Regions from separate parts of the Arthrobacter sp. LAR12-1-1.1 genome, predicted to be linked through region 1. Evidence: riboswitches for the same ligand, from Rfam matches in the RefSeq annotation. Region 1 holds a riboswitch; each other region holds the start of a gene.
The links. A riboswitch is a leader RNA that binds a small molecule or an ion and turns the genes downstream of it on or off. The one in region 1 is predicted to bind thiamine pyrophosphate.
Positions count from the first base shown of each region.

Region 2: another riboswitch for thiamine pyrophosphate. It lies ahead of thiO (glycine oxidase ThiO); the one in region 1 lies ahead of thiC (phosphomethylpyrimidine synthase ThiC).
Region 3: another riboswitch for thiamine pyrophosphate. It lies ahead of MRBLAR12_RS22805 (ECF transporter S component); the one in region 1 lies ahead of thiC (phosphomethylpyrimidine synthase ThiC).

Region 1 covers NZ_JBEGIG010000056.1:21,796-24,996, reverse strand. Annotated here, with positions in the region: gene thiC (phosphomethylpyrimidine synthase ThiC) at 1-1,736, opposite strand, end outside; TPP riboswitch at 1,732-1,840, opposite strand; gene MRBLAR12_RS20085 (GNAT family N-acetyltransferase) at 1,915-2,421, shown strand; gene MRBLAR12_RS20080 (amidohydrolase family protein) at 2,418-3,201, shown strand, end outside.
Region 2 covers NZ_JBEGIG010000012.1:510,521-513,721, forward strand. Annotated here, with positions in the region: gene MRBLAR12_RS10460 (ferritin-like fold-containing protein) at 1-622, shown strand, start outside; gene thiE (thiamine phosphate synthase) at 731-1,426, opposite strand; TPP riboswitch at 1,453-1,573, shown strand; gene thiO (glycine oxidase ThiO) at 1,568-2,908, shown strand; gene thiS (sulfur carrier protein ThiS) at 2,905-3,141, shown strand; gene MRBLAR12_RS10480 (thiazole synthase) at 3,147-3,201, shown strand, end outside.
Region 3 covers NZ_JBEGIG010000078.1:151,342-154,542, reverse strand. Annotated here, with positions in the region: gene MRBLAR12_RS22825 (monovalent cation/H+ antiporter complex subunit F) at 1-39, shown strand, start outside; gene mnhG (monovalent cation/H(+) antiporter subunit G) at 29-427, shown strand; gene MRBLAR12_RS22815 (DUF4235 domain-containing protein) at 504-767, opposite strand; gene MRBLAR12_RS22810 (heme-degrading domain-containing protein) at 809-1,354, opposite strand; TPP riboswitch at 1,543-1,686, shown strand; gene MRBLAR12_RS22805 (ECF transporter S component) at 1,753-2,400, shown strand; gene MRBLAR12_RS22800 (ABC transporter ATP-binding protein) at 2,445-3,201, shown strand, end outside.

The DNA of each region.
Region 1 (3,201 bases):
TGCGCCAGGGCCGCCTGCGAATCAGCTGAACCGTATTCGTCCCGGATGTCCTGGCTGATCCGCATCGAGCAGAACTTGGGACCGCACATCGAGCAGAAGTGGGCTGTCTTGGCCGGCTCCGCGGGAAGCGTCTCATCGTGGAAGGCCTCCGCCGTCACCGGGTCCAGGGACAGCGCGAACTGGTCCCGCCAGCGGAACTCAAACCGCGCCTTGGACAGGGCATCGTCGCGTTCGTGGGCGCCGGGGTGGCCCTTGGCGAGGTCGGCGGCGTGGGCCGCGATCTTGTAGGTGATCACGCCCGTCTTCACGTCGTCCTTGTTCGGCAGCCCGAGGTGTTCCTTGGGTGTCACGTAGCAGAGCATGGCGGTGCCGAAGCGGGCAATCTCCGTGGCGCCGATCGCCGAGGTGATGTGGTCATACCCCGGTGCGATATCGGTGACCAGCGGCCCGAGCGTATAGAACGGGGCGCCCTTGCAGAGTTCCTGCTGGCGCTCCACGTTTTCCCGGACGAGGTGGAAGGGCACATGTCCCGGGCCCTCCACCATGACCTGCACATCGAACTCCCAGGCCCGCTGCGTGAGCTCGGCCAGCGTGTCCAGCTCGGCGAACTGCGCCGCGTCGTTGGCATCCGCCGTCGCGCCGGGCCGCAGCCCGTCACCCAGGGAGAACGCGACGTCGTACTTCGCGAAGATCTCGCACAGCTCGTCGAAGTGGGTGTAGAGGAAGTTCTCCTGGTGGTGCGCCAGGCACCAGCCGGCCATGATGGAGCCGCCGCGGGAGACGATGCCGGTGACCCGGTTGGCTGTCAGGGGCACGTAGCGCAGCAGCACCCCGGCGTGGATGGTCATGTAGTCCACGCCCTGCTCGCACTGCTCGATCACGGTGTCCCGGAAGATCTCCCAGGTCAGGGCATTCGCCTCACCGTTGACCTTCTCCAGCGCCTGGTAGATCGGGACCGTGCCGATGGGGACGGGGGAGTTGCGGATGATCCATTCGCGTGTCGTGTGGATGTCGTCCCCGGTGGAGAGGTCCATGACCGTGTCCGCGCCCCACTGGGTGGCCCACTGGAGTTTGTCCACCTCCTCGGCGATGGAACTGGTCACGGCGGAGTTGCCGATATTGGCGTTGATTTTCACCAGGAACGCCTTGCCGATGATCATCGGCTCGGATTCGGGGTGGTTGACGTTGTTGGGAATGATCGCCCGCCCCGCGGCCACCTCGCTGCGGACCAGCTCCACATCGCAGTTCTCCCGCAGCGCGACGAACCGCATTTCCTGGGTGATGACACCGTCCCGGGCGTAGCGCATCTGCGTGACGGTCTTGCCCTCAACGGCGCGCCGCGGCACCGGCCGGCCGCCCCGCCACTCGGCCGACGCCGCACCCCGGCGCACCGCCGACTTGCCGTCGTCGAGCAGCTCCCGTTCCCGGCCGGCGTAGGTTTCGGTGTCCGCCCTGGCCTCAATCCAGGATGCCCGGAAGGGCTCCAGCCCGCGGACCGGATCGCTGCCGGGGCCGGCGGTGCGGTAGACCCGGAAGGGTGCGTTCCCGACGCCGCCCGGTGAGGGTTCCAGGGCAATCTCGGTCACCGGGACGCGGATGCCATGGTCCGGGTCCGTGGTGAAGGCCAGCGAGTGGGACTTCAGCGACTGCGTGGCGGCTGCAGGCTCATTTTGGGCTGACTCAATTTGGACGGGCTCGATTTGGGCAGGGCTGTGCTGGGTCAATTGGGTATTCACGAAAATACTCACTTCCTTCGCCGGCATTACCCGGACAGGTTCAACGGTCGCAGGCTGCGTCAGCCCGATCTCAGCCCCTGCAGGGGGCACCCGTGTGGTCGTAGACGAAGCTACCACGTGCCTGTCGACGGCTGTGGAGTATGACGCGGCCGGCGGACCGCGGTGTTAGCTTGGCATTGTGACTGTGCCCGGGGCCGCGGCCCGGATCAGGACGGCGACGCCGGAAGACCTTCCGGCGCTGCCGGTTCTCGAGGCCGCAGCAGACCGCATCCTCGAAGCGGAGCCGGGGGACCAGGCGCTCCCGGCTCCGGCGTTGACGACGCCGGTCGAGCCGCGCTTCATACTTGTCGCCGGAAACCCGCCCGTAGGATTTGCCCGCGTTGACGAACTCGGCGGCCAGGCCCACCTGGAGCAACTCTCCGTGCAGCCGGACTTCGGCGGGCGGGGGATCGGCCGGTCCGTGGTGGAGGCGGCCATCGATGCGGCCCGGAGTCGTGGCTGTTTATCGATGACGCTTAGCACCTTCGCGGACATTCCGTTCAATGGGCCGTTTTACGCGAGCTGCGGTTTCGAGGAATTCGCCCAGCCGGGCCAGGCGTTGGCTGCCCTGCGGGTGCACGAAGCGCAGCTGGGGCTGGATGATCTGGGCCGGCGGGTTGTCATGCGGATTAGGCTTAGGCCATGACCGGTATCATCGAATTCAGCGGCCCCATCCTCACGGCCGCGGACCAGGAACGCCGCGGACTTTGGTCGGTGGACGGACTGCTGACCTTCCGCCGCCCGGCAGCCGCGCCGGAGACCGTGCTGGACGGCTGGGTCATTCCCGGGTTCGTGGACGCACACTGCCACATCGGCCTGGGCCCGGGCGGGGACGTTTCCGAGGACACCGCCGAATCCCAGGCCCTGGCGGACCGGGACGCCGGGACGCTGCTGGTCCGAGATGCCGGCGCGGTCCACGACACCCGCTGGCTCCAGCAGCGGGCGGACCTTCCCCGGATCATCCGCTCCGGCCGGCACCTCGGCAGGACCCGGCGCTACCTGCCGGGCCTGGCCATCGAGGTCCAGCCGGAGGATCTCGTAGAGGCGGTGCGGAAGCAGGCCCGCGCGGGCGACGGCTGGGTCAAGCTCGTGGGGGACTGGATCGACCGCGACGCCGGCGACCTGGCGGCCAGCTTTCCCGCCCGGACGGTCAAGGACGCCGTCCAGGCCGCCCACGATGAAGGGGCCCGGGTCACCGCGCACTGCTTCGCCGAAGACACCCTGGATGACATGCTCGACGCCGGGATCGACTGCATCGAGCACGGCACCGGGCTGCTGCCCCGGCACCTGCCGCGCTTCCTCGACCAAGGCGTCCCGATCGTGCCCACTCTGATCAACATCGCCACGTTCCCGGACATCGCCACGCGGGCGGAGGCCAAGTTCCCCCGCTACGCCGCCCACATGCGCTCGCTGTGGGAACGGCGGG
Region 2 (3,201 bases), on a different contig from region 1:
TCTGCTGGGAGTCATGGCGTACGGCGAGCTTTCTGCCTTCGAACGGCTGTCCTCGAGCGCCCGGTATTCGCCCACGCTGCATGACCGTGCAGTGCTGGGCAGGATGGCCGTGGACGAGTTCCAGCACTACGAACTCGTCCGCGCCCGGCTCGAGCACATGGGCCTGGACACGGAGGCTGCCATGCTGCCGTTCCAGCCCTCAGTGGACCACTTCCACGAGCGCACGCGCCCGGCGGACTGGTACGAGGCGCTCATGAAGGCCTACGTGATCGACACGGTCTCCGCTGACTTTTACAGCGCCGTCGGCCGGTACGTCGACGCCGGGACCCGGGAGCTGATCGGGCAGGTCCGCTCCACGGGCGAGTCTACGGCCGTGCTGCAGGAGCGTCTCAAGGCGGCCCTCGCCGATGACCCCCGGCTCGCGTCGCGCCTGGCGCTGTGGGCCAGGCGCCTGCTGGGTGAGGTCCTGACCCACGCCCAGCGGGTCAGCCTTGAGCACGAGTTCCTCGCCGGGCTCTCGGGGCTGGACGACGCCGACGCCAGGGAGCTGGTCAGCGGCCTGACGGCCGAACTCGCAGCGAACCACGCGCGCAGGATGGCAGGGCTGGGGCTGGCCGGGTAGGTCCAGTACCGAGCGCCAGCCGCGGTGCCGGCGAGGGTGCAGGCCTGGTTGCCGGCCAGGGTGGCCGCGGCCCGGAACGCCGGCGGGCTTGTGGGCCGGGGAACCTGCCTAGGATTCCGCGGCGTCCAGCGCCGCCAGCAGTGCACCCGCGGCGTGGGCCGGATCAGCGGCGTCGGTGATCGCCCGGACCACCACGATCCGCCGGGCGCCGGCCTGGACTACCTGCTCGACGTTGCTGAGGTCGATCCCGCCGATCGCGAACCACGGCACGACCCCGTCGACTTTGCCGGTGCCGTCCGCTTTCGCCCGGCCGATTGCCTGGGCGGCGTAGCGCACCAGGTCGAGGCCGACGGCGGCGCGTCCCGGCTTGGTGGGCGTCGCCCACACGGGTCCCACACAGAAATAGTCGAGTCCTTTACGGCCTGGTGAGGCGGCAATGGCGGCGTCCACCTGTTTCGGGCTGTGGGTGGACAGGCCGATCACGGCATCCTTGCCCAGGAAGCCGCGGGCGGCGTCGAACAAAATGTCCTTTTGGCCGATATGGAACACCGGCGCCCCGGACAAGGAGGCGATGTCAGCCCGGTCATTGACGGCCCACAGCCGTCCGTGGCGCTGTGCTGCCGCGTGAAGGACCTCCAGGAGTTCGAGTTCCTCCGCCGCCTCGAGCGATTTGTCGCGCAGCTGGATGATGTCAACGCCGCCTGCGAAGGCGGCGTCAACGAAGTCCTCGAAGTCGCCGCGGTCCCTGCGGGCGTCGGTGCAGAGGTAGAGGCGGGCGGTGGTGTGGAGGGGGTCCTGGCTCATGGGACCAGCCTAGTTCCTCTAAACTGGGCGCATACCGCGGGAGCCCGCAGCAGCCATGTCGCCGCTGCACGGCTGAGAGGGCGTCAGAGCCGACCGCTTGACCTGATCCGGCTAGTACCGGCGTAGGGAAGGAATTTTTTTATGGGCTCACGAGCCGGCCGCACAGCCGAAGCCGCAAATGACGCCGCTTCCAGAGTTTGTGACACCGGGCCCGGTACCGCAGGGGACATCAGCGCCGAAGGCATCACCACAGACATCACCGCAGACGTTGCCGTGATCGGCGGCGGCGTGATCGGCCACGGCATCGCGTTCGAGGCCAGCCGCGCGGGCCGGTCCGTGGTGCTGATCGATGATGCTCCCGGCAGCGGAGCCAGCTGGGCCGCGGCCGGCATGCTGGCCCCCGTGAGCGAGCTGCACTACCAGGAGGAGCAGCTCCTGGAGCTGATGCTTGAGTCCTCCCGGCTGTGGCCCGGATTCGCTGCCGAAGTGGACGCCGGTGCCGGGATGGACGCCGGTGCCGGGGGCACGGAATCTCGGGCCGGTACCGGCTACCTGACGACGCCGACCCTGGCCGTCGGGGCCGACGCGGCGGACCGGCGCGCGCTCGCGGACCTGAGGGAAGTCCAGCAGGCCTGCGGCCTCACCGTGGAACCGCTGACAGTGCGCGAGGCGCGGAGCCGGGAGCCGCTGCTGAGTCCCGGCATCTCGTGCGCCTTCGACATCCCGGCCGATCACCAGGTGGACCCCCGCCTCCTGATCGCCCGGCTCGCCGGCGTGCTCGGCACGGAGGGCGGGAGCTTGATCCGGCGGCGCGCGGCGGGCCTGCTGTGGCAGGACGGACAGGTTGCGGGCGTACGGCTGGCGGGTGGCGGTTTCGTGCGGGCTGCAGAAACCGTCGTCGCCAACGGGCTCGGCGCCGCCGGGCTCGAGGAGCTGCCCGCCGGACTGGCGCTGCCGCTGCGGCCCGTCTACGGCGACATCCTGCGCCTTCGCGTGCCCCCGCATCTTCAGCCGCTGCTCACCGCAACCGTGCGGGGCATGGTGCGCGGGGTCCCGGTGTACATCGTTCCCCGCCAGGACGGCACCGTGGTGATCGGAGCCACCCAGCGCGAGGACGGACCGTCGAATCCGCATGCCGTATCTGCCGGCGGCATCTACCAGCTGCTGCGGGACGCCCAGCAGCTGGTGCCCGGGGTCGCCGAGCTGGAGCTGCTGGAAGCCACGGCCCGAGCCCGGCCCGGCACCCCGGACAACGCCCCGTTGCTGGGGCGGGTCGCGCGCCCGGGCGGCGGGGACGTCCCGGGACTGATCATCGCCACAGGTTTCTTCCGGCACGGCGTCCTGCTGACCCCCGCCGCTGCCGCCGTATGCCGGCAACTCATGGACGGGACGCCGGACCCGCGCTGGGCCGGGTTCCGCCCCGACCGTTTTTCCCGCATCCCGGATACGTCCGGAGACAGCCCCAACAAGGAAGCAGCATGAACATCAGACTGAACGGAACGGAGCGGAGCGTCGCCGACGGCGCCTCCGTCAGCACACTCGTCAGCCAGCTCACGGGCCGCAGCATCGGCCCCGACGGCCGGGCTGCAGACGGGGGCAAACTCGGTGTCGCCGTGGCCCGCAATGCCGAAGTGGTGCCGCGCAGCCAGTGGCACGCCACGGCGCTCGCCGACGGCGACGACGTCGAACTTGTCACGGCAGTCCAGGGAGGATGACCAGCATGAACGAGACGACGTTGGCAGGAACACCGGCCGTACCGGTGACCGGGGCGGTGG
Region 3 (3,201 bases), on a different contig from region 1:
TTCGTGGCTGAGAGAAGGGAGAGCGTCCGTGAATCCTGAAACAGTGATCGATGCCGTCTCCGCCGTGTTCATGGTGACCGGCGCGCTCATGTCACTCGGCGCCGCGATCGGTCTGTTGCGGTTCCCGGACCTCATGAGCAGGATGCACGCCGCCACCAAGCCGCAGGTCCTCGGCCTGTTCCTGCTGTTGGCGGCGCTTGGCCTGCAGATGCGCAGCTGGTGGGTGTGGCCCGTCCTGGTGGTGGCCTGGCTCTTCCAGCTGCTCACCGTCCCCGTGTCGGCCCACATGGTGGGCCGGGCCGGCTACCGGACCAAGCACCTGCATCCGGAACTGCTGAGCTCCGACGAGCTCGAAGCCATAGTTCAACAGGCAGCGGGCCAGCAGGCGGCCAAACACGGAGTGGACGACGACGAAGCCGGCCGCTGAGCCCGTTCGGTGACCGGCGCGGCAGCCCGGCACATCGACCGACGCTTCGACCGGCGCCGCCGCTAGTCGAGTCCGGTCAGACGATGTCCTGGGTCTTGGCGAAGCGGGTGATCGCGCGCTGGGTGCCGCGGTTGGCGAGCACCTGGATGATGGCGCTGACCGATGCGGAGATCAGGGCGAACGTCAGGGCCGAGCGCAGCGTGGTGGGGACGTCGTCGTCGTGGCCCTTGGGCGGCTTGTTGCCCGTGGACTTTTCCCAGATAGTGTCCACCAGCTTGGTGCCGGCAAAGCCGGCCAGGAGGCTGATGCCGGTGCCGAGCAGCTTGATGATGATGTTCATTCTTCGGTCTCCTTGGGACGGGAACTGGGTCTCTCCCTAGCCTAGCGTTCCGGTATGAGGACCATCCGCAGGGCCTCGACCACGAGTTCGTGGTCCGCCTTCTGGGGCAGGCCGGAGACGGTGACGACGGCGACAGCGCCCGTGCCGCGCACGTAAATGGGGAACGCCCCGCCGTGGGCGGCGAACTCCGTCTGGTCCCACCAGGCGTTGTCCTCGATCATTCCGCCGGCAGCGCGGGCCCGGAGGCCCACCAGCAGGGACGGGACCTCGTACCGCATGGCGGTCCGCTTCTTGGCGTTGATCCAGCGCTCATTGTCCGGCGTGGCACCGTCCAGCGCTGCGTGGAAGAGCACCTGCTCGCCCTTGGTGATGTCGACCGCGATGGGCAGCGAGCGTTGCCTGCCCAGCTCGACAAGGAGGAGCCCGAGGTCCAGGGCGTCGTCCTTGCTGAACGACGCGAACTGGAGCGCGTCCATCTCGGCCAGTACCCGGCCGATGAGCACCGCCAGGGATCCCTGCGGCTGCGGCTCCCTCGAGTCAGGGTCGTATTCCCCGGAGGGATCTTGTGTGGCTGGTGTCTGCGTCAAAATAATCCAGCTTTCCGGTGGGTGACGAGGCCGCCCGCTGGCGGGTCCGGGTGTCCGACACGTCGACTCTACCAAGCGGGGCGTTCCCGGCCGCGGAGACCGGCTTTGCCCCGTCCCGGATTGTGACGGCACGCCGCTGAAAACCCGGCCCTCCGGGTGTAAACTGAGCCAGCCCACAAGGGCGAAACAATTTACGACAGGGGAGCGCCGCCGTCGGGCATCACCGGAAAAATCCGGGGAAACCTTAGGTGGGCGCTGAGAGTGCGGACAGCCGCAGACCCTCGAACCTGATCCGGTTAGTACCGGCGCAAGGGAGTCGAGTTCTCAGGGTGCGCGGAGGGCGGCGGAAGCCGAAGCCGGCCGGAGCACCCTCCCCTCCTGTTCCTCAGGAGGACGACATGACAGATATTTCAGCACAGCATGGTTCCGCCGGCCCATCATCGGCCCGGCGCAACTACACCTGGCGTGTGGTGGACATTGTGGTGGCCGCGTTGATCGCCGTTGCCGGCGGCGTCATCTTCTGGGCCTGGTCCCAGGGCGCGAACCTCATTTCGGTCCCGGTCAACGCGCTCTACCCGCCGCTCAGCGGACTCTACGCCGGCGGCTGGATGATCCCGGCGGTGCTGGGCATGCTCATCATCCGCAAGCCGGGCGCAGCGCTCTTCTGCGAAACCGTCGCGGCCACGGGCGAGCTCATCATGGGCTCGCAGTACGGCACCACGGTGCTGATCTCCGGCATCCTGCAGGGCCTCGGCGCGGAACTGGTCTTCGCGGCCTTCCTCTATAAGAAGTTCAACCTGCCGGTGTCCCTGCTCGCCGGAGCCGGCGCGGGCCTGTTCTGCGGCCTCAACGATTCCTTCCTGCCGTGGGGCTGGAACATCGCCTACGCAGCCGGGGACAAGCTCGCCTACATCGCCTTCACCACAATCTCCGGCGCAGTGATTGCCGGCGGACTGTCCTGGCTCGCCACCCGCGGCCTGGCCAAGACCGGAGTGCTGGGCTCCTTTGCCTCCCGCAAGGCCGCCACGGAGCCTGTTTTCTCCTGATCGCTTCTCCAGAACCCTCTTATCCTGAACTCTGCAGAGCACCCATGAGATCTTCAACAGGCGTCCGGCCGGCCGCCGTCACGGCCCGCGGCTGGGGCTGGCGGCACGCTGGAAGGCCCCGGCCCGCCGTCAGCGGCCTTGACCTGGACATCCGGCCGGGGGAGCGCGTGCTCCTGCTGGGCCCCTCCGGCGCCGGCAAATCGACGCTGCTCCACGCCCTGGCCGGCGTGCTGGGCGACGGCGCGGCCGGCGCCTCGGGGCCGGCCGGCGACTCCGAAGACTCAGACGAGACCGGAAGCCTGCTGATCGACGGTGCCCCACCACGGGCGCAGCGCGGCCGCGCCGGGCTTGTGCAGCAGGACCCGGAAACCCAGGTGGTGCTTTCCCGCCTCGGCGACGACGTCGCCTTCGGGGCGGAGAACCTCGCCGTCCCGGCGGCGGAGATCTGGCCGCGCGTGCGCGAGGCACTCGACGACGTCGGGCTGGGCCGGCTGCCGCTGGACCACCCGACGTCGGCACTCTCCGGCGGACAAAAGCAACGGCTGGCGCTCGCCGGGATCCTTGCGATGCGGCCGGGGCTGCTGCTGCTCGACGAGCCGACCGCCAACCTCGATCCCGCCGGCGTCCTGGAGGTCCGCGACGCTGTGGGCCGCTGCCTGGACAAGACCGGCGCCACCCTGGTGGTCGTGGAGCACCGGGTGGGGGTCTGGAAAGACCTGGTGGACAGGATCGTGGTGCTGCAGCCCGGGTCCGCCACGGACTCCGCCGTGCTGATTGACGGACCGCCGGACCGGGTCCTGG